Regions from separate parts of the Bradyrhizobium sp. CCGB20 genome, predicted to be linked through region 1. Evidence: predicted binding sites of a transcription regulator. Region 1 holds the regulator's gene; the other holds the start of a gene.
The links. The regulator HrcA, encoded in region 1, represses chaperone genes, less so after heat shock. The targets are predictions, from matches to a motif close to GTTAGCACTCNCNNNNNGNGAGTGCTAAC.
Positions count from the first base shown of each region.

Region 2: a site for HrcA is predicted at 4,306-4,334, ahead of groES (co-chaperone GroES). Genes of this name have one in related genera too.

Region 1 is NZ_JANADN010000001.1:221,088-232,410, forward strand. Features, by position in the region: gene pncA (bifunctional nicotinamidase/pyrazinamidase) at 1-587, shown strand, start outside; gene grpE (nucleotide exchange factor GrpE) at 724-1,329, opposite strand; gene hrcA (heat-inducible transcriptional repressor HrcA) at 1,426-2,514, opposite strand; gene rph (ribonuclease PH) at 2,683-3,396, shown strand; gene rdgB (RdgB/HAM1 family non-canonical purine NTP pyrophosphatase) at 3,408-4,043, shown strand; gene hemW (radical SAM family heme chaperone HemW) at 4,030-5,184, shown strand; gene NLM15_RS00990 (penicillin-binding protein activator) at 5,292-6,545, opposite strand; gene rsmI (16S rRNA (cytidine(1402)-2'-O)-methyltransferase) at 6,883-7,833, shown strand; gene NLM15_RS01000 (YraN family protein) at 7,820-8,221, shown strand; gene gshB (glutathione synthase) at 8,232-9,176, shown strand; gene cpaB (Flp pilus assembly protein CpaB) at 9,621-10,436, shown strand; gene NLM15_RS01015 (type II and III secretion system protein family protein) at 10,450-11,323, shown strand, end outside.
Region 2 is NZ_JANADN010000001.1:8,365,261-8,376,583, reverse strand. Features, by position in the region: gene NLM15_RS39455 (hypothetical protein) at 784-1,995, opposite strand; gene groL (chaperonin GroEL) at 2,141-3,772, opposite strand; gene groES (co-chaperone GroES) at 3,919-4,215, opposite strand; gene NLM15_RS39440 (hypothetical protein) at 4,545-5,066, shown strand; gene NLM15_RS39435 (protein phosphatase CheZ) at 5,230-6,009, opposite strand; gene NLM15_RS39430 (L,D-transpeptidase) at 6,320-7,132, shown strand; gene NLM15_RS39425 (DUF2076 domain-containing protein) at 7,206-8,033, opposite strand; gene NLM15_RS39420 (ChbG/HpnK family deacetylase) at 8,161-9,006, opposite strand; gene NLM15_RS39415 (glycosyltransferase family 2 protein) at 9,003-10,064, opposite strand; gene hisG (ATP phosphoribosyltransferase) at 10,151-11,128, opposite strand; gene NLM15_RS39405 (ATP phosphoribosyltransferase regulatory subunit) at 11,132-11,323, opposite strand, start outside.

The DNA.
Region 1 (11,323 bases):
GCTTCCTGCCCGGCGGCAGCCTGGCCGTGAAGGAAGGCGAGCAGGTGGTGCCCGTCATCAACAAGATCTCGAAAGCGTTCGCGAACGTGGTGATGACGCAGGACTGGCACACGCCGGGTCACGTCTCGTTTGCTTCGGTGCATTCCGGCAAGAAGCCGTTCGAGACCGTCGATCTGCCTTACGGCAAGCAGGTGCTGTGGCCCGACCATTGCGTGCAGGGCACCGACGGCGCCGCGCTGTCGAAGGACCTTGCGATCCCGCATGCCGAGCTCATCATCCGCAAGGGCTTTCACAAGGACGTCGACAGCTATTCGGCCTTCCTCGAAGCCGACGGCAAGACTTCGACGGGCCTCGCCGGTTACCTGAAGGGCCGCAAGATCAAGCGCGTCTTCGTTGCGGGATTGGCAACGGATTTCTGCGTCGCCTGGACCGCGCTCGACGCACGCAAGGCGGGCTTCGAGGTCTATGTGGTGGAGGACGCCTGCCGCGGCATCGACACACAGGGCTCACTGGCGAAGGCCTGGGCCGATATGGCCAAGGCCGGCGTGAAGCGGATTCAGTCGGGTGACATCGCGGTGAGCGCGTAGACGGCGCACACCTCTGCCAAATCCTCATCCTGAGGAGCGCGCTTCTTCGCGCGCGTCTCGAAGGATGAAGGCCGAGCTGGTACAGCCGGGCCTGCATGGTTCGAGACGGCGCTGACGCGCCTCCTCACCATGAGGATCAGTTCGACTCGTTGCTGTTGGCGGCGGCCGCGGCCTTCGCGCCACCCTTGGCGACACCGACCAGGGCCGGGCGCAGCACGCGCTCGCCGATGGTGTAGCCGGCCTGCATGACCTGCACGACGGTGCCCGCAGGCACCGACGCATCCGGCACCTCGTACATCGCCTGCTGGAAGTTCGGGTCGAACTTCTGGCCCTGCGGATCGAACTTCTTCACGCCGTGCTTTTCCAGCGCGTTGAGCAGCGAGCGCTCGGTGAGCTCCACGCCCTCGATCAGCGAAGTCAGGCCGGGATCGGCCGCGGCACGGGCTTCGGCCGGAACGGCATCGAGCGCGCGCTGGAGGTTGTCGGCGATGTCGAGCACGTCGCGGGCAAAGCCGGTGACGCCGTAGAGCTTGGAGTCGGCGACCTCCTTGGCGGTGCGCTTGCGCAGATTCTCCATTTCGGCCAGCGTCCGCAGCATGCGGTCGCGCGCCTCGGCGGCTTCCTTCTGCAACAGCTCGACCGAGCCCGGCTCGGGATCGTCGGGCATGATGTAGGGCTTTGACACCACGGGCTCCCCGGTCGGCGGGGTCGTGTCGTCGGGCTGCCGGTCTCGATCGGTCATCGGCTCTCTTCTCAAACTCATCTCAAGGGATTGTTGGCCCGGATATCGTGCCTAAGCTTGCGAAAATCAAGCGCCCGTGATCGGAGGAAACGCCGGTCAGCCCCCCAAAAGGCGGCTGACGATGCGGGCGGCGTAGTCCACGGTCGGGATCACGCGGGCATAATTCAGCCGGGTCGGCCCGATCACGCCCAAAACGCCAACGATATGGCCGGCGGCATCCCGATAGGGTGAGATGATCGTGGAGGAGCCGGACAGCGAAAACAGCTTGTTCTCGCTGCCGATGAAGATCCGCACGCCCTCGGCGGTCTCGGCGCGTCCCAGAAGGTCGATGACGCCGCGCTTGGTCTCGAGATCGTCGAACAGCAGGCGAACCCGTTCCAGATCCTCCAGCGCGTGCAGATCCTCGAGCAGATTGGCGTGGCCGCGAACGATGAGCTGGCGGTCTTCGTTCTCGCCGCCGGACCAGCTCGCGATACCGGCCGAAATCACCTTCTGCGTCAGCTGGTCGAGCTCGGCACGGGCTTCGCCGAGCGCGGTTTCGAGCTCGAGCCGCGCCTCGGCCAGCGTGCGGCCGCGGATCCGCGCATTGAGGAAATTACCGGCTTCGGTGAGCGCGGAGGAGGGAACCCCGGGCGGCAGCGCCAGCACGCGGTTTTCGACCTGGCCGTCCTCGCCGACCAGGATCACCAGCGCCTTTTCCGGTTCCAGGCGGACGAATTCGATGTGCTTCAGCCGCGCATTGGATTTCGGCGTCAGCACGACCGCTGCTGCGCGGGTGAGCCCCGACAGCCGCGTCAACGCCTGATCCAGCGCCGCCTCGACCGATTGCGCGTGGCCGACGGTGGCAAGCTGGCTCTGGATCGACTGCCGCTCGGCCTCGTTGAGGTCGCCGACCTGCATCAGGGCATCGACGAAGAAGCGCAGGCCGAGTTCCGTCGGCAGCCGGCCTGCGGAGGTGTGCGGGGCATAGATCAGGCCGAGCTGTTCCAGATCGGCCATCACATTGCGGACCGAGGCCGGCGACAGCGGCATGGCGATCAGGCGCGCGATGTTGCGCGAGCCGACCGGCTCGCCGGTCGCGAGATAGCTTTCGACAATTTGACGAAAGATGTCGCGGGAACGCTCGTTGAGCTGGGCGAGGCCTGCGCGCGGCGCGATCAGATGGATCGGATCGTGATGGGCCACAGACGGTAACTCCTGTCAGACGCTCATAATTTGTCCATCCCGGGCCGTTCTGACAAGCGTGGCGTTTGCGGGGTGGAAAACCGGGGGCGAAAAAGCCTTGTCCTCCCGACTCACCCCACCTACAAGCACCGCGAACAGCCCTTTTCCGAGAGTTTTGGAGGATTTCCCATGCGGCCAAGCCGCCGTGCGCCCGACGAATTGCGCCCCGTGACGCTGGAGCGCGGCGTGGTCAAATATGCGGAAGGCTCCTGCCTCGTGAAGTTCGGCGACACCCATGTGCTGGTCACCGCCACGCTGGAAGACCGCCTGCCGCCGTGGCTGAAGGGCCAGGGCCGCGGCTGGGTCACCGCCGAATACGGCATGCTGCCGCGCGCGACCTCCGAACGCACCCGCCGCGAGGCCTCCGCCGGCAAGCAAAGCGGCCGCACCGTCGAGATCCAGCGCCTGATCGGCCGCTCGCTTCGCACCATCGTCGATCTCGAAGCGCTCGGTGAGCGCCAGATCACGGTCGATTGCGACGTGCTCCAGGCCGACGGCGGCACGCGTACCGCTTCGATCACCGGCGCCTGGGTCGCGCTCGCCGATTGCATCAACTGGATGAAGGCGCGCAACATGATCAAGGCCAACGTGATGCGCGACAACGTCGCCGCGATCTCCTGCGGCATCTACAACGGCACGCCCGTGCTCGACCTCGACTACGCCGAGGATTCGGAAGCCCAGACCGACGCCAATTTCGTCATGACGGGCGATGGCCGCATCATTGAGGTGCAGGGCACCGCGGAACGCGAGCCGTTCACGCAGGACGAGTTCCTGGCGCTGATGGCGCTGGCGCGCAAGGGCGTCGCGCGTCTCGTGGACTTGCAGAAACTGGCTGTCGCGTAGTCAATAGGCCCATGCACCGCCGAATCACCGGAAAGCTCGTCATCGCGACCCACAATCCCGGCAAGCTCGCCGAGATGAAGGAGCTGCTCGCGCCCTACGGCATCGAGGCGGTGTCGGCCGGTGAGCTCGGCCTCCCCGAGCCCGAAGAGACCGGCAACGATTTCCGCAGCAACGCCGCGATCAAGGCGATCGCGGCGGCGCAGGCGACCAGGCTCCCGTCTTTCGCCGATGATTCCGGCATCGTGGTCGACGCGCTCGACGGCGCGCCCGGCATCTACAGCGCGCGCTGGGCCGGTCCGAACAAGGATTTTGCCGCGGCAATGGCGCAGATCGAGCGTCTGTTGCAGGAGCGCGGCGCGACCGCGCCGGAGAAGCGCACCGCGCATTTCGTCTCCGCGCTCTGCGTCGCCTGGCCCGACGATCATCTCGAGGAGGTCGAGGCACGCGTCGACGGCACTTTGGTCTGGCCGCCGCGCGGCACCGCCGGCTTCGGTTATGATCCGATGTTCCTGCCCGACGGTCACAACCGCACCTTCGGCGAGATGACCAGCATCGAGAAGCACGGCCTGCCGCCGCTCGGCCTCGCCCTGTCGCACCGCGCCCGCGCCTTCGTGAAACTGGCGGAGATCTGCCTTGAGCCGCGCTAAGGAAGCCTTTGGCGTCTACGTGCACTGGCCGTTCTGCCTGTCGAAGTGCCCCTATTGCGACTTCAACAGCCATGTCCGCCACGCCGCGATCGACGAGGCGCGCTTTGCCTCCGCCTTCGCCCGCGAGATCGCAACGACCGCGCAGCGTTCGCCCGGCCGCGAGGTCACATCGATCTTCCTCGGTGGCGGCACGCCGTCATTGATGCAGCCCGCAACCGTCGGCGCGGTGCTCGATGCCATCGGCAAGCACTGGACCGTCGCGGGCGATGTCGAAGTGACGCTGGAGGCGAACCCGACCAGTGTCGAGGCCACGCGCTTTGCCGGCTATCGCGCCGCCGGCGTCAATCGCGTCTCGCTCGGCGTGCAGGCCCTCGACGATGCCTCGCTGAAGGCGCTCGGCCGCATGCACAGTGCGCGCGAGGCGCTCGACGCCGTCGCCATCGCGCGCCGCTCATTCGACCGTTATTCGTTCGACCTGATTTATGCCCGTCCCGACCAGACGCCGGCGATGTGGGCCGACGAGTTGCGTCTCGCGATCGACGAAGCCGCCGAGCATCTGTCGCTCTATCAACTGACGATCGAGGAAGGCACGCCGTTCTTCGGCCTGCACCAGGCCGGCAAATTGAAGACGCCGGACGAAGCCGTCGCGCGCGCGCTCTACGACGTCACGCAGGAGACCTGTGACAAGCTCGGCCTGCCTGCCTACGAGATTTCAAATCACGCGCGGCGCGGCGCCGAGTGCCGGCACAATCTGGTCTACTGGCGCGGCGACGAATATGCCGGCATCGGCCCCGGCGCGCATGGCCGCCTCGACATCGACGGCGTGCGCCATGCCACCGCCACCGAAAAGCGCCCCGAAGCCTGGCTGATGCGGGTCGAGACCAACGGCCATGGCGTCGTCACCGACGATCTTCTCAACAGCGAAGAGCGCGCCGACGAATTCTTGCTGATGGGATTGCGGCTCGCCGAGGGCATCGACCCCGAACGCTACAAGGCGCTCTCGGGCCGCCCGCTCGATCCCGGCCGCATCGCGCTGCTGCGCGAGGAAGGCGCGATCACCGTCGATGCGACAGGTCGCCTGCGCGTGACGAGCAGCGGATTCCCGGTGCTCGACGCCGTGGTCGCGGATCTCGCGGCGTAGCGAGGTCTCGTAGGGTGGGTTAGCCGAAGGCGTAACCCACCATGCTTCCGCGTACGCGGAACGCAGTTGGTGGGTTACGCTTCGCTAACCCACCCTACGGCAGCGTGTTAAGCCCCAAAACTCTTCGGCGAGCCCGCGACCGCAACACCGCCGCCGGTCGTCACCTTCATCACCGCGAGCCCGCGCTCGTTGGTGCCGTCCGCGCGGAAGCGGAACAGGCCGTCGATGCCGGCAAAGCCCGAAGGATTGGTAAGCACGTCGGGCGAAAAGCGCGTGGTGCCCTGCGTGCGCGCGAGCGCCGCAACGAGCGCGACCGCGTCATAGGCCAGCGTCGCGGTGCGGATCGGCTCTGCGCCGTATTTGGTGCGGTAGCGGCCGGAGAAGGCGCGGAAGCCGGCCGGGTCCGGCGCGGCGTAGAGACCGCCTTGCAGGTTCTGGCTCGCATAGACGCGCGGACTGTCCCACAGGCCGGTGCCCAGCAGCTGGATGTTGCGCAAATTTGCGCCCGCCGCAGTCATCGCATCGGCGACCGCAACCACGGCATCGCCGTCATCGGCAATGAACAGCGCATCCGCGCTGCCGAGCTGCTGCGCCACGGTCCGCGCCGGCGTGGCGCGATCGGCACCGTATTTCTCGAACGCGACGATGCGGCCGCCGCGGCGCGGCACCGCCGCCTTCACCGCGGCCTCGACCACATTGCCATAGGCATTGTCGGGCACGAGCACGGCGACGGAGCGCTTTCCGATGCTGGCGGAATATTCGACGATGCGGTTGACGTCGGATTCCGGCAGGAAGCTCAGCAGATAGACGCCGCGGCCGGCAATGCTGGAATCGGTCGAGAACGCGATCACCGAGATGCCGCGCGTGCGGGCGACCTGCGCCACCGCCGGCACCGATTGCGCGAACAGCGGCCCCAGGATGATCTCGGCACCTTCGTCGACCGCCTGCTGCGCGCCCTGTTGCGCACCTTGCGGGCTGCCGTTGTCGTCCTTGATCAGGAGCTGGATGTTGGGATTCTGGAACTCGGCCAGCGCCATCTCGGCGGCGTTGCGCATCGACTGCGCGGCGAGGCCGGCATTGCCGGCCGCCGAGAGCGGCAGGATCACGGCAACCTTCACCCCGCCGCTGCCGGCGGTCGTGGCCTGTTGCGGCGGGCCCGCCGGCTGAGCCGGTGGCGGTGAGGAACTGCTGAACGGGTTGGAAAACTGGCTGAGGCTCTGCTGCACGCCGGCGCAGGCCGACAGCAAGGGCGCACCGAGCAACAGGCCGAGCGCGCTTCGCCGGGTCGCCCCTGATATCAGGGGCCCGTGAACGGGAGACTCCTCTTGTGAGGGAGACGGGGAATTGCGCGGGCCCAGCATGTCAGCTCTTCTTCTGACCGGCCGTCTTCAGCAGGTCACACAATTTTTCCGCAACAGAACCCGCGGATTCAGGCATATTGTCGGCAAATAGTTAACTAAAACAAAAGGATAATGCCCGCTTAACGCGACCGCCCCTCAAGTCCGGCTAGCTGTCCACCGTCCGTCACCCAGCATCAAGGCGGCGTTTCCGCCGCGAATTTGGCGCTGACTCTTCATTCCCTCTGCAATGTGATGCCGGATGGATCACATTCCAGTCCTCCACGCCCCTCACCCAGGCGCGATCTTTTTCGCAGGACCGGTTCCCAGCCCCGGGGATCATGCCTAAGTTCGTCTCATTATGCGCGCAAAGCCGACCCCGATAAATACACCTGAAACTACGGATCCCGCCTCGCGCGGTTTCTCCATCGACGCCCATCGGCTGACGGCGCCGAAGGCGGCGCCGGGGCTCTATCTGGTCGCGACCCCCATCGGCAATCTCGGCGACATCACGCTGCGCGCGCTTCAGACGCTCGCCGGCGTCGACATCATCGCCTGCGAGGACACCCGCATCACACGGCGCCTGACCGAGCGCTACGCCATCGCGGCGCAGCTCAAACAATATCACGAGCACAACGCGGAAGCGGCGCGTCCAAAAATCCTGGAGGCGCTTGCGGCAGGCGGCTCGGTCGCGCTGGTGTCGGATGCCGGCACGCCGCTGATCTCCGACCCCGGCTTCAAGCTGGTGCGCGAGGTCTGCGCCGCGGGCCATGCGGTCTACGCGCTGCCCGGCCCGTCCTCGGTGCTGGCGGCACTGTCGGTCGCCGCATTGCCGACCGACCGCTTCTTTTTCGAGGGCTTTCTGCCGGCTAAATCCGCTGCGCGCAGGTCGCGTCTCACCGAGCTCGCCCGCATCGACGCGACGCTGGTGATGTTCGACTCCGGCAACCGCGTGCAGGATACGCTGGCCGAGCTCGCCGAGATCATGGGGACGCGCGAGGCTGCGATCTGCCGCGAATTGACGAAACTGCACGAGGAGATTTCGCGCGCGCCGCTGCATGAGCTGGCGCGCGACGCTGCCACGCTGGAGACGCGCGGCGAATTCGTGCTGGTGATCGCGCCGCCCGCGGCGGACGCCGAGGTGCTGACGCCGGCTGCGCTCGACGGTCTCCTGCGCGAGCAGCTCGCCGCGCACAGCGTCAAGGATGCCGTCGTGCATGCGGTCGCACTCTCGGGCCGGCCGCGCCGCGAGGTCTATGCCCGCGCGCTCGAGCTCGCAAAGGACCTGCGGGGCGGCAATGGCGAAGACTGACGGCCCGGCGGAACCGAAAGTCGCCTCGCCCGAACGCATCGCCGCGTTCCACACCGGCATTTCGGCCGAGAGCCGCGCCGCCGCCTATCTGATGGCAAAAGGCTACCGCATCCTCGCAAAGCGCTACCGCACCCCGCATGGCGAGATCGATATCGTGGCGCGCCGCCGCAATCTGATCGCCTTCGTCGAGGTCAAGGCCCGCGCGACGCTGGATGATGCCGCCTTCGCCGTGACGCCGCGCCAGCAGCAGCGCATCATCGACGCTGCGCAAGGCTGGCTCGTTGCGCATCCCGAGCATGCCGAATTCGAACTGCGATTCGACGCCATGCTGATTGCGCCGAAGCGACTTCCGCGCCATGTGTTGGCGGCATTCGACGCCTCGACCTGAAAGGCAGACCATGAAACTGAACGTCGCCGTCCAGATGGACCCCATCGCCCGCATCAACATCAAGGGCGATTCCACCTTCGCGCTGCTCCTGGAGGCGCAGAAGCGCGGCCACGGCCTGTCCTATTACACGCCCGACAAGCTCTCGATGGTCGGCGAGGAGATCGTCGCACCGGTCCAGCTCCTGACCGTGCGCGACGAGCCCGGCAATCACTTCACCCTGGGCGAGCCCAAACGCGAAGCGCTCAACGGCTTCGACGTGGTGCTGCTCCGCCAGGATCCGCCATTCGACCTCGCCTACATCACCTCGACGCACTTCCTGGAGCGCATCCATCCGAAGACGCTCGTCGTCAACGATCCCGCCTCGGTGCGCAACGCGCCGGAAAAACTGTTCGTGATGAACTTTCCGCAGCTGATGCCCCCGACCCTGATCTCGCGCGACCTCGATGAGATCAACGCCTTTCGCGACAAGCATGGCGCCGTCGTCATGAAGCCGCTGCACGGTCATGGCGGCGCAGCGGTGTTCCGCGTGATGCCGCAGGACATGAATTTCGGCTCGCTGTTCGACATGTTCTCGGTGACCTTCAAGGAGCCGTGGGTGATCCAGCAGTTCATCCCCGAGGTGAAGCACGGCGACAAGCGCATCATCCTCGTCAACGGCGAATTCGCCGGCGCGGTGAACCGCGTGCCGGCCGCCGACGACCTCCGTTCCAACATGGTCCGCGGCGGCGCCGCGCAGGAGACCGAGCTCACGCCACGCGAGCGCGAGATCTGCGCGACCGTCGGACCGGCGCTGCGCGAGCGTGGCCTGCTGTTCGTCGGCATCGACGTCATCAACGGCAACCTCACCGAGATCAACGTGACCTCGCCGACGGGCATCCGCGCCATCGCGCGGCTCGGCGGCCCTGACGTTGCGGCGAAGCTCTGGGACGTGATCGAGCAGAAGCGGAAGAAGTAGCAGCTGTCGTTACGCACGCTGTCTCTCCAACGTCGTCCCCGCGAACGCGGGGACCCATACCGCGGAATCCATCGATTGCGAACGGTCGGAGTACCGAACAACGGGTCTTCGCCAAATTTCTCCCTGGGGTTATGGGTCCCTGCGTTCGCAGGGACGACATCGGTTATGTGTTGCTTTGTTTCCGTCTCACCGCGATCGCGCATCACTAACCACCCATTCACCATGACGCCGCGCGCGTCATTCGAACGAACGAGCGACCACGCGTGATTCTACGGGGTCATTGGCCGACCGGATAACGCGACGTTCACCATCTGCCCAGAACGCGCATCGTCACGGGCCATCACACTCGGCCTCGCAACACCCCTTATACTTTTACTCCCTACTCATCGACGCCGGGGAACCCGCCACGTGCGGTTCGAGTGCCCTGCGTAAGAGTAGAAGCGTATGAACACCGCACGCATTGTCGTTCTCGTCATCGCGCTGGGCGCCGGCGGCGTCGCTGCGTATCTGGCGAGCGGCTTCGACAACAAGCCCGCGCCCGCCCTTCCCGTCGCCGAAAAGCTGCCGACGGTCGAGGTCCTGATCGCGAAGAACGACATCCAGCTCGGCCAGGCCGTCAAGCCCGAGGATCTGCAATGGCAGTCCTGGCCGGCGGCGACCGCGAGCAACGCCTTCATCCGCCGCGACAGCAGGCCCGAAGCCCAGACCCAGATCGCAGGCTCGATCGCGCGCGTGCCGTTGATGCAGGGCGAGCCGATCCGCGAGCAGAAGCTGGTGAGGGCCGAGGGCTCGGGCTTCATGGCCGCGATCCTGCCCTCCGGCATGCGGGCCGTCTCCACCGAGATTTCAGCCGAGACCGGCGCCGGCGGCTTCATCCTGCCGAACGACCGCGTCGACATCGTCCTGACGCGGCGCCTGAAGAATCCCGACGGCGCCAACGGCGCGACCGGCGGCAACGACCTGATCCTGTCCGAGGTCATCCTGAGCAACATCCGTGTGCTCGCGATCGACCAGGCGCCGAAAGAGAAAGACGGCCAGAACGCCGTGCTCGGCAAGACCGTCACGCTCGAGCTCAAGCCGGAGCAGGTCGCAACGCTTTCGGCCTCGCGCCAGGGCGGCACGCTGACGCTCGCGCTGCGCAGCATCGCCGATGCCAACGCCGTCGACGGCACGCCCGACGACCAGGCGACCAAGCGTCCGGGCGGCGTGAACGTAATCCGTTACGGGGTGCAGGCACGGCAACTGACGTCACAGAAGTGATGATGGGGATACCATGAACTACGGGGATGATCGGACGGGCATGCGCATTCGGGGGAAGCGCGCACGCTCGTTCTGGACGGGGGCGGTGCTGATGCTGGGGCTGGTCGCAGCTCCTGGCTGGGTCAGCGCCGCGGATGCGCCGGTCGGAGACCAGGCGCCAATGCAGGCACCAGATCTCGGCGTGTCGCCGGTTGCGACCGTCGCTCCGGCGCGAACGCGCTCGCTGTCGCTCGGCGTCGGCAAATCGGTCGTCATCGACCTGCCGCGCGAGGTCAAGGACGTGCTGGTGGCCGATCCCAAGATCGCCAATGCGGTGATCCGCTCGTCGCAGCGCGCCTATATCATCGGCGGCCAGGTCGGCCAGACCAATGTCGTGTTCTTCACCGCCGACGGCCAGCAGGTCGCCTCCTACGACATCGCGGTGAAGCGCGACCTCAACGGCATGCGTACGGCGCTGCGCCAGTCGCTGCCGGGCGTTCAGATCGAAGGCGTCGGCGAAAGCGTGATGCTGACCGGCTCGGTGTCGAGCCCGATCGAGGCCCAGCAGGCCGGCGACGTCGCCGCGAAGCTGGTCGGCGGCTCCGACAAGGTCGTCAACAACATCGTCGTGCGCGGCCGCGACCAGGTGATGCTCAAGGTCGTCGTCGGCGAAGTCCGCCGCGACATCGTCAAGCAGCTGGGTGTCGACCTCAGCGCCAGCCTGAATGCCGGCACCGCGGTCGTGAACTTCAACAATTCCAACCCGTTCTCGGTCAGCGGCGGACCGCTCGTCAGCAGCAACGGGCTTGGGGTCAGCGGCCTCGCCAAGGGCGTGGCCACCGTCAACGCCACGATGCGCGCGATGGAAAGCGCCGGTGTGATGCGAACCCTCGCCGAACCGAGCCTGA
Region 2 (11,323 bases), 8.1 Mb from region 1:
CTTTGACGGTTACGGCGTCGCAATCAATCCGTTGGCGGTGGCGACGATCCAACGACTGCCCCAGCGCACGATAGAGTCTATTCGCCCGAGTCCGGGAATAATGTCGCCGCGCGCGGCCATCCGAATGCCGTCAGGACCTTCGAGAACAGCTGTTCCGTCCCGAACGTCGACAACCGTCCACCCGGGTATGGTTGTAGGCCTCGTTTCAGGTGCCGGCGCCAAAGGCTGCCTCATTGCTATTGCTGGCCCGGATGGGCTTGTAGTGACTTGCGAAGCCGTCAACGGGCGTGCGCCCGACGTTGCGGTCCTGGGAATGCTTCCTACAAAAGCGGGTGCGGTTGTTTGCTCGGAGGCGGATACCATCTTTCGAGCGCCTTCAATCTTGCCTCCGGATCTTGTTTCAGAAGCTCGCGGTGAGGGCGCCGCTTTCTGGGTAATTGGGCTGACGCCGAGCATGTTTGCGAACGCGGGCCAATTCAGTCCCCCGGCCCACCCCAACCCAAAGCTTGCCGCAAGTGCGATTGTAAACAGCAGAGCGGTGCGCGCTCGAAAGCCATACGGGTCTCGGAGCACCAGCACTTCTTCGCGATGGTGGCCTAGGATATCCCATGGGCTGGCCGGATGCGTTGGCAGCTGGCCGCCAACCACATTCCCGGACCGGATGTTTCCAAGGGTACTCGGCTCGTGGTCTTGCATGATGCGACCCACGTTCGACCACCCGATGATGGCCGTTTAAACTGAATCGAATCTTAACAATCAGGCGAATGACTGCGGCAACTGGGCCTACTTCCACACCGACTTGTCGGCGTCCCAGCGCTGGCCCTTGAGTTCTTTGGTGAGCGCCTCGATCGAACCATTGTCGTCGGGCTGATCGCCTTCCTCGTCGGCCGAAGCGTCATCCGAGAGATTGAGCTTGGCGCCGCTGCTCTCATCTGCGGTGGTGGTCGAGGGGCTTCCGATCCACAGCATGAGCTTGTCGGTCGTGCCGGGCTTGTCCGGCGAGATCAGCCCCGCAACCTCGATCGTGTCAGTGAGCTCGAGCGCCGGAAAATCCTGGTTCGGCCGCTTGAAGACCAGCTTGAGCTTGCCGGTGGCCGGGTTGAAGCTGTGCGACACCGGCTTTGCCGCGAGCGTCCTGCTCAGCACGTTGGAGACGGCGGTCGAAACCTTGTCGCGGTTGATCTTGTCGCCGTCGCGCCAGTCGGCGGCCGCAAAGCGGATGGTGCGGTCCATCTCGGTCATGCCAGCGGTCCAGCCTGCCGCGGTGACGCCCGGCATTGCCTTGAACTTTGCGAGCAGGGCGCCGGCGCGTTCCGGATCGACCGACATGTTGATGGTCTGCTCGCCGGCGCGCAGCGCATCGCAGCCGACCGACAGGCTCGCCAGCGTCACCTCGACCTCCTGGCCCTTCAGGCTCTTCAGGAACTCGGTCGCCGCATCCAGCTTGACCTTGACCGCGATCGCTTCCGGCGAGACGTCGGTGAAATCCTTCGGCTGCGGTGTGATGCCGTCGTCCGAGGTCTGGTTGTCCTGAAATTCCTTCTCGCTGAGATCGGAATTGTCGGGCGAGGTGACCTCGGTCACGGTCTGGCCGATCGCGATCTGGCCGCGGAATTCGAACGTGTCGCCGGCCTGTTTGCGCAGCAGCTTGACGGTGACGGGCGCCTTTTCGCCGAGGCTCTGCGTCGTGCCGGTCAGGTTCTGGCCCGCGACCTGGAGATTGACGACAAAGCGGTCCTTGCGGTCGGAATTCTTCGCGACCGGATAGCAGACATCGAGCACGGCCGCCGTCACCGTCTTGCCCTGCCGCGTCTCCTTCAGGATCACGTCAGCATTGCCGTCCATCAGCCCGTCGATCGAGGTGAAATAGCGGATCTCGGTTCCGCCCGGCGTGGTGGCCTTCGGCGACAGCTTCATCTGGGCCGATGCGGAATGCGGCGAAACTGCAAGCAGGGCGGCCAAAGCAACTGTCGGGCAAACCAGAAGCGCGCGCATCGACGAAATCCTCGCGGAAACAGAATCGGCGCGCCACCGTAGTGGGTTTTGGCCGCCGGTTGAATCGGAAAGCGGAGGGGCAGGGTCGGCAAAAAAGAAGGCCGCCCGGAGGCGGCCTTCGCAACACTGTAACGGAACGGCAGGCTTAGAAGCCGCCCATGCCGCCGCCGGCCGGCATGGCGGGCGGAGCTTCCTTCTTCGGCAATTCGGCGACCATGGCCTCCGTGGTCACCAGCAGGCCGGCGACGGAGGAGGCGTCCTGGAGCGCGGTGCGCACCACCTTGGCGGGATCGATGATGCCCTTCTCGACCATGTCGACATAGTCCTCGTTCTGGGCGTCGAAGCCGAAGGTCTCGGACTTGTTCTCCAGGATCTTGCCGACGACGATCGAGCCTTCCACACCCGCGTTCTCGGAGATCTGGCGGATCGGGGCTTCCAGCGCCTTCAGCACGATGTTGATGCCGGCCTGGACGTCGGCATTGGCGTTGGTAAGGCGGCCCACCGCCTTCTTGGCGCGCAGCAGCGCGACGCCGCCGCCGGGGACGATGCCTTCCTGCACCGCGGCGCGGGTGGCGTTGAGCGCGTCCTCGACGCGGTCCTTCTTCTCCTTGACCTCGATCTCGGTCGCGCCGCCGACGCGGATCACCGCGACGCCGCCCGCGAGCTTGGCGAGACGCTCCTGGAGCTTCTCACGGTCGTAGTCCGAGGTGGTCTCCTCGATCTGGGCTTTGATCTGGCCGACGCGGGCCTCGATCTCCGGCTTCTTGCCGGCGCCCTTGACGATCGTGGTGTTCTCCTTGTCGATCACGACCTTGCCGGCGCGACCGAGCATCTTCACCGTGACGTTCTCGAGCTTCATGCCGAGGTCTTCGGAGATGAGCTGGCCGCCGGTGAGGATCGCGAGGTCCTCCAGCATGGCCTTGCGGCGGTCGCCGAAGCCCGGCGCCTTGACGGCGGCGACCTTCAGGCCGCCACGGAGGCGGTTGACGACCAGGGTGGCCAGCGCCTCGCCCTCGACGTCCTCGGCGACGATGACGAGCGGCTTGCCCGACTGCACCACGGCTTCCAGCACCGGCAGCATGGCCTGCAGGCCCGACAGCTTCTTCTCGTGCAGGAGGATGTAGGCGTCCTCGAGCTCGGCGGTCATCTTCTCGGCGTTGGTGACGAAGTAGGGCGACAGATAGCCGCGGTCGAACTTCATGCCCTCGACGATGTCGACCTCGGTGTCGAGCGACTTGTTCTCCTCGACGGTGATGACGCCCTCGTTGCCGACCTTCTGCATCGCCTGGGCGATCATCTTGCCGATGGCGGCATCGCCGTTGGCCGAGATGGTGCCGACCTGGGCGACCTCGGAGGAGGCAGCGACCGGCTTGGCGCGCTTCTCGATGTCCTTGATGACGGCCGCAACCGCGCTGTCGATGCCGCGCTTGAGGTCCATCGGGTTCATGCCGGCGGCGACCGCCTTGGCGCCTTCGCGCACGATGGCCTGGGCCAGCACGGTCGCGGTGGTGGTGCCGTCGCCGGCGAGGTCGTTGGTCTTGGAGGCGACCTCACGCAGCATCTGGGCGCCCATGTTCTCGAACTTGTCCTCGAGCTCGATCTCCTTGGCGACGGTGACGCCGTCCTTGGTGATGCGGGGCGCACCGAAGCTCTTCTCGATGACGACGTTGCGGCCCTTCGGACCGAGCGTCACCTTGACGGCGTTGGCGAGAATGTCGACACCGCGCAGCATGCGATCGCGCGCGTCTCCGGAAAACTTGACGTCTTTGGCAGCCATTTCTTCAATCCCTCGTGTTTCGTGATGTGTCTGCCGCTCGTCTGTCGCATCATGTCGGGGGTCCGCAATCGAACCCGGCGGAATGATGGAATGCCCGGATCGCGCGATCCGGGCATGACATTCAGCGGCTGTTCAGGCGGATGGCCTTAGGCCATTACGCCCATGATGTCCGACTCCTTCATGATCAGGAGGTCTTCGTTGTCGATCTTGACCTCGGTGCCCGACCACTTGCCGAACAGCACGCGGTCGCCGATCTTGAGGTCGATCGGGATCAGCTTGCCGGCCTCGTCACGGCCGCCGGGGCCGACGGCGACGACCTCGCCCTGGGACGGCTTTTCCTTGGCGGTGTCCGGAATGATGATGCCGCCCTTGGTCTTTTCCTCGGCGTCGATACGTTTGACCACGACACGGTCATGCAGCGGACGAAATTTGGATTTAGCCATGACGTTTCCCTTTGGAGGCTCGCTTCGGAGGTAGTGGAAGTGGGTGGGGCGGCGCTTCGTCCACCCTCTTGCCGAGGATCGAACGGCGCGCTTAGCAATCGGGCTTTCCGAGTGCTAATAGTGCGCCCGGAAATATGGCTTGGCCGCGATCCTGTCAAGCAATGGTGGTTAAGCGATTGGTGAGGCGGATATAGGATTGTGTCTACAGAAACTTATTGGTCGCGCTGGCGTATAAAGGACGTCATTGCTCCGACAGCGGTTTTGCGCTTGGCTGCAGGAGGGATACGGTCGGGGTCTCGTTTGGGGGACGGTTTGCTCGGGGGAATGTCATGATCAGTTCAGCTCACGCACGCACGGTTGCCAATCTGGCGGCCGCCTCCTGCCTGGCGCTGCTGCTTGGCGCCTGCGGCGGCGGGATGAGCCTGCCGTCCTTCTCGTCGTCTTCGCCGCCGCCCGAGGCCGAGCCCGGCACCGGTCCGGAAATGCCGGCGACCATCCGCGCCGACGAGATCGTCGGCCGCTGGGGCCTCGCCTCGTTCCAGAACCCGGCCGACCGCGCCCGCACGGAAGCTGCGGCAAGGGCGCAATGCAAGAACCCCTACGTGATCACCGCCGGTTCCTCCGGCGGCGTGATCATGCATCTGGCCGACCAGGCGACGCCGCAGGAGCTGCGGCTGAAGGGCTCGCCCAGCGGCAAGAACTATATCGGGCCGGCGGGTCCCACCCCCGGCGAGCAGGACCGCGAGATCGTCTCCTTCGACGGCCGCGTCCTGATCACCCGCTTCATCGACAAGGACGCCGCCACCCGCTACGGCAACATGGTCTACGTCCGCTGCGCGCCGAGGGCGTGATGTCCTGCTGTCGTTCCGGGGCACGCGAAGCGTGAAACCGGAACCTCGAGATTCCGGGTTCGGTCCTGCGGACCGCCCCGGAATGACGTGAGACACATTCAGCAAGACAACAAAAAACGCCGGCTTTCGCCGGCGTTTTGTTTTTCCGTATGCCCGCGTTCGCTTAGTCGAACAGCGCGTCGATGTCGTCCTGCGAGGCGTGGCCGACGTCGCCGGCGAGCTTGGGGCCGTTGAGCAGCTTCTCGTCCTCGCTGCGGGTGTCGGCCGGCGCGGGCACATGGGCCTTGATCGCGTCGACGCCGCCCCAGATCTCCATCATCGCATTGATATGCTGCTCGATGAACTTCATCGTGGTCATGACCTTGCTGATGCGCTGGCCAGTCAGGTCCTGGAAGTTGCAGGCTTCGAAGATCGAGATGACGCGTTCCTGGATGTCGTCGGCCAGTCGCTTCTGCTGGTCGGCCGATTGCACCTTGGACATCGCGCTGGCCGCCTGGTCGATCGACTCGGCGGCTTCGAGTATCTGCTGGGTCGCCTGCTCGGTGCCGCCGACGACCGCGCCGAGCTCGCCATTGACCTTGGCCATCTCGCCGCCGTCGAAGCTCTTGCCGTGCAGCGTCGCGATCTCGCGCTTGGTGCGATCGATGGCGTCGTGGATGAGGTCGAGCTCGACCTTCAGCTTCTCGCACTGCTCGATCTGCGCCCGGTAGGTGTCGAGCATGGTGCGAGCTTCGGAGAGCTCGTGGGCAGTGGAGGCGTCGATCGCCGCCATGGCTGCGCTGCCGGACAAGGGCGCAGTGCCCTTCGCCATCTGTGCGCGGATCGCACGCAGCTCCGCCATGATCTCGCTATGCATCGGGCCTGCCTCTTCAGTTAAATCAAGAATCGGCATCTCGCCACCGGCGATATCCTCGACACGAAAACGCTTGCGGTGAACAGCCATCAGGATACTCCCCCCACCTCATTCACGCGTCTTTGTAGGCAGAAGCGATTTAACACGAAGTTCACAGCCGGAACTGTTCTGCGGCCGCGCGCGACGGCGTGAAAACGAGCGATTAACCATGGGTGCGAGGCGTTCATCGAAAATAAACGCTGATCGCCAAATTGCCCCGCTGCTGACGACGTGGTGAATCCAAACGCTGTTTCCGTTTACCAAACAAAACGGCTTTTGCTCTTTATTGACCACGTCGCGGTCGTAGCCATCAACGCGCCACGACGCATGTGATCTAGACGAAACAGTACAGAGTACGTCGATGTTCAAGAAAATGTCTGTCGCGCTGCTCGGCAGCGCTTGCACCTTCATTGCCGGCGCGAGCAGCGCCAGCGCCTTCGACAATAGCGTGCCGAACGATCCGCCAGCGGTGCTTTACCAGCCGCAGGTGCCGACGGCGCCGGTGCGCGTCGCCTCCAACGCGAACATGGGCGGCGGCTTCATCGAGTTCCTGTTCGGCGACGGCCCCGGTCGCGGTCCGGCCTACGCGCCGCAGCAGCCGGTCTATCAGCAGCAGCCGGGCTATTACGATCCGCGCCGCCTGCCGCCGATGGGCGAGCCGCAGATGCAAGGCGGATATCAGCAAGGCGCGGTTCAGCAGGAAGCGGTCGACCCGCGTCAGCGTCCATTCGATCCGAGGTTCGAGAAACAGTCTGTTGACTATAGCGGCAAGGAAACTGCCGGGACCATCGTCGTCGATACCCCGAACAAGTTTCTCTATCTCGTCGAGGGCAACGGACGTGCGATGCGCTACGGCATCGGCGTCGGCCGTCCCGGCTTCACCTGGTCCGGCGTGAAGTCGATCACGGCCAAGCGCGAATGGCCGGACTGGACGCCGCCGGCGGAAATGATCGCGCGCCGGCCCGATCTGCCCCGGCACATGGAAGGCGGCCCGGAAAATCCGCTCGGCGCGCGCGCGATGTATCTGGGCTCGACGCTCTACCGCATCCACGGCTCCAACGAGCCCTGGACCATCGGCACCAACGTCTCCTCCGGCTGCATCCGCATGCGCAACGAGGACGTCATCGACCTCTACGGCCGCGTCAATGTCGGCACCAAGGTCGTGGTGATGTGAGGCTCTGGGGTTTCAAAATGAAAACGGCCGCCCTCGGGGCGGCCGTTTTTGCTTGCGGCGTTATCGGGCAGCCTCACGCGTAATCGCTGCCGCCGTCGTCTCCGTCGTCGAAATCGCTGTCGTCGGCCATGTCCATATGGCCGTCGTCGTTGTTGTCGTCGTAGTTCTGGTCGTTGTTGTCCCGATCGTTCGACGCCTGGTCGGCGAAGCCCTGGCGTGAACTGTCGCCGCGGTCGCGGCTCGAGCCGATGTCGTTGAGGCCGGCATCGCGCGCCAGCGAGCCGCCGGACTGATCGCTACCGCCCCAGGGGCTGCGATCGCCGCCCAGGGAGTTGGTGTCGCCAAAGGCCTGCTGGTGCGATCCGCCCATCATGCCGCGAATGCTGGAGAGCAGCAGCGAGCCGCCGACGACGCCGGCTGCGGCGGCCGCCGCCGTGCCGAGGAACGAGCCGCCGCCACCGCCGACCGGCGGGGCGCCATAGCCCGGGGCCTGGCCCTGACCTTGGCCGTAAGCCTGTCCGTAAGGCGGGTAGCCCGGTTGCGTCTGCTGCATCGCCTGACCGGTGTTCCAGACCGGCCGCGCATCGCGCGGCGGCACGTTCGGAACCGAGCCGCGCGACGGGCCTCCGCCGAACAGCGAATCGCGCATGGTGTCGAGGAAGCCGCCGGACTGCGCCTGCTCGGGGGCTTGCGCCGCTTCCAGCTCCTGGATGCGGTTATGGGCGCGCTTCAGCGCTTCGTCCTGCAGCAGCGTGGTCTGCACCAGCGCGTAGACTGCGCCGGGGGCCTTGCGCAGGCCATCGGAGATCGCGGCAATCGCGTCGGGATCGCGCGGTGCATTTTCCAGTTTCGAAAGCCGGTCGAAAAGCTCGTCAACGAGCTGGCGTTCCTGCGGCGTCATGGTCAATCTCCCTCGCGCGAAAACAAGCGCAAGCGGGATGTAGGGTTCCATTGTGGCCCCAACAGTGGCGGCCGGATTAAATTTCGGTATGCGACAAGCTGCCTCCCGGGCCGGCTTTCCGCCGGTTTCACCCCAGCGTGACGCCGCTGTCCGCCAGCAGGCGCGCAAACGCATCGCCCGCCAGATAAGCGTGCTCGCGTTCGCGGACGTCGGTCATCGGATCGAGGCCGGACAGGATGTCGTCGACGAAGCCGGGGTGGCACATCACGAGGCCGCCATCGGGAAGGCCCTCCAGGAATTGCCGCATCAACGCGCCGAAATCGGCCTCGCGCGTAAAATCATAGGCGCCGGCGAAGCCGGGGTTGAAGCTGAGGCCGGCCGTGCCGGCGCGGCGGCGGAACTGTGCGCTGAGGATATCGAGCACCATCGCTTTTGGTGAGGCCAGCCGCTGCAGGAGCGGCAGGTCGCGGCCGCCCTGGCGCACCCAGGCTTTTGGTGCGACTTCGGCGACCGCGTCGACAAAGCCGTCGCGCACCTGCGGATAGAGCTGCACATGCTGGTGGCCGTCGACGAAGTCAGGCACGCGCCCGAACGCTTCCGCGAATGCCGCCAGCTGCGCCTTGACCTCGTTGCGAAAGAATTCGCGGTCGAGCCGGCGCGCAAGGCCCGCGCGCAGCAGTTTCGGGAACGGCATGAACATGTCGCCGTCGAGCGGTCGGAAATGCATGGTGAGCGGCCGGAACGGCGCCGACAATGTCACGTGCAAGCCGATGGCGCAGCGCGGGCTGGCTTTCGCCGCCGTCTGGAGCGCCTCGATCTCGCTGCGCTCGATCGCGGGTCCCACCATCATCACCGAGGTGGCATTGAGACGGCCGCGCGCGATCAGGTCGCGGATGGCGCGGTTGACGCCCGGGCTGATGCCGTAGTCGTCGGCGCAGAGCCAGATCCGCCGCAGGCCCGCGGCCGCGCTCATTCGGCGGCCGTCCTCTTCGAGGCGTCCTGGCTTGAAGCGGCCTGGGCCTTGTCGGTCTCGAAATGCTTCTCGCTGTGCTCGGCGACGAAATAGATCGGGCGCGCCTTCAGCTCGGACAGGATCTTGCCGATATATTCGCCGACGATGCCGATCATGATGAGCTGCACGCCGCCGATGGTCATCAGGCCGATCACGAGCGAGGGATAGCCGGGCACCTGCTTGCCGGTGGTCCAGACCTCCCAGAGGATCGAGAGGCCGAACAGGAAGGCGCCGCCGGCGAGGATCACGCCGAGCAGGCTGGCGAAGCGCAGCGGCGCGACCGAGAACGAGGTCACCCCTTCGATCGACAGGCCGAGCAGACGCGCGGCACTGAAGGTCGTCACGCCGTGGGTGCGCGGCGCGGGTTCGTAGTCGACGCGGATCTGGCGGAAGCCGATCCAGCTCGCGAGGCCCTTGAAGAAGCGGTTGCGCTCCGGCAGCTGCCTGAGGGCTGCGACCGCGCGCGGCGACAGCAGGCGGAAGTCGCCGGCGTCTTCAGGGATCTTCTGGCGCGCGCCCCAATTGATCAGCGCATAGAAGCCGTGCACGGCGACGCGGCGCAGGAAGGGCTCGTTGTCGCGATGGGCCTTGGCGGTATAGACGACGTCATAGCCGTCCTCGATCCAGTGCCGCACGAGCTGCTCGACCAGGGCCGGCGGATGCTGGCCGTCGCCGTCCATGAACATCACGGCGCCGAGCCGGGCATGGTCGAGGCCGGCCATCAGCGCCGCTTCCTTGCCGAAATTGCGCGACAGCGAGACCACCTGGACGTCGATCGCGTCGGCCGGCAGCGAGCGGGCGATCGCCAGCGTGGCGTCTGCGCTGCCGTCGTCGACATAGACGACCTCGCAAGCGAGGCGATAGCGCTCCTGCAAGGTCCTTGCGAGATCGCAGATGCGCTGGTGCAGGGCGGCGAGGCCCGCCGCCTCGTTGTAGACGGGGACGACAATCGACAACCCCTTCGCGGCGGCGCTGGCCGCGGTGGTCGTCATGCCGGAAACGTCAGAGCCCAGCGTCATTGATCAAGGTTCCAGAGGCGTCCAATTGTTCTGAGCAGCATATGGTAGCTGCCGTTTGCTGTCGCTACGCTGAACGGACCCGAGGCTCACCGCCGCAGAAACGCCTCGAGCTTGGCGAACAGCGGGTTCTCCCGGTCGAACACGTAGTCGAGCGAAACCACCGAGACGGTCTCGGCGCCATGCTCGCGGAGGAAGCTCGCCAGCGCATAGAGCTGGCCCGGCGGGCAGTGCAGCGTCAGCATGCCCGACGAGGTCGGTCCGCCGAACGGGGCTTCGACGCCGAAACGGCTGTGGGCTTCGCCGAGCAGGGCCGCGTCGCATTGCCGGAAGCGGGTCCGGACCTCGCGGTATTTGTTCGCCCGTGCCCTTGCTGCGATGTGATCGAGGATGACGCGGGCGGTCTCCCGCGCCTGCGGCGACCAGTCGGCGTCCCTTGAGGCGACCAGATTGGCCTGGCTGCGCAGGATCACGCCGTCGTCGAGCACCCGCAATCCGTTGGCGGCGAGCGTCGCGCCGGTCGTGGTGATGTCGACGATGAGCTCGGCGCTGCCGGCCGCCGGCGCGCCTTCGGTCGCGCCCGCGCTCTCGACGATGCGGTAATCGGTGATGCCGTGGCTCTGGAAGAAGGCGCGGGTGAGGTTGATGAACTTGGTCGCGACCCGCATCCGCATGTGATGCTGCTCGCGGAAGCCGGTGGTGACGTCGTCGAGGTCGGCCATGGTGCGGACGTCGATCCACGCCTGCGGCACCGCGACGACGACGTCGGCATAGCCGAAGCCGAGCCCCTCGATCAGGGACACGCGCTTGTCGGCATCCGCGATGTTCTCGCGCACCAGGTCTTCGCCGGTAACGCCGAGATGCGCATTGCCGCGTGACAGTTGCGAAGCGATCTCGCTCGCCGACAGGTACGCGACCTCGACATTGTCGAGGCCCGCAAGCGTGCCGCGATAGTCGCGCGCGCCGCCGGCCTTCGACAGCTTGAGCCCGGCGCGGGCGAAGAACGCCTCGGTGTTTTCCTGAAGGCGGCCCTTGGAGGGAACGGCCAGGACGAATGGCGCGCTCATGGCTTAAGCTCCCACCTTGCGGCCGATCCGGGTCAGCGCGTCCACCCAGACCGAGAAGCCGACCGCGGGGATCGGCTCGGCTGAACCGAGCTGGGTCATCAGCCCGTCATAGCGGCCGCCGGCGACCAATGGCTCGGCGCCGTTGCCCCTGTGATGCAGCTCGAATTCGAAACCGGTGTAGTAGTCGAGGCCGCG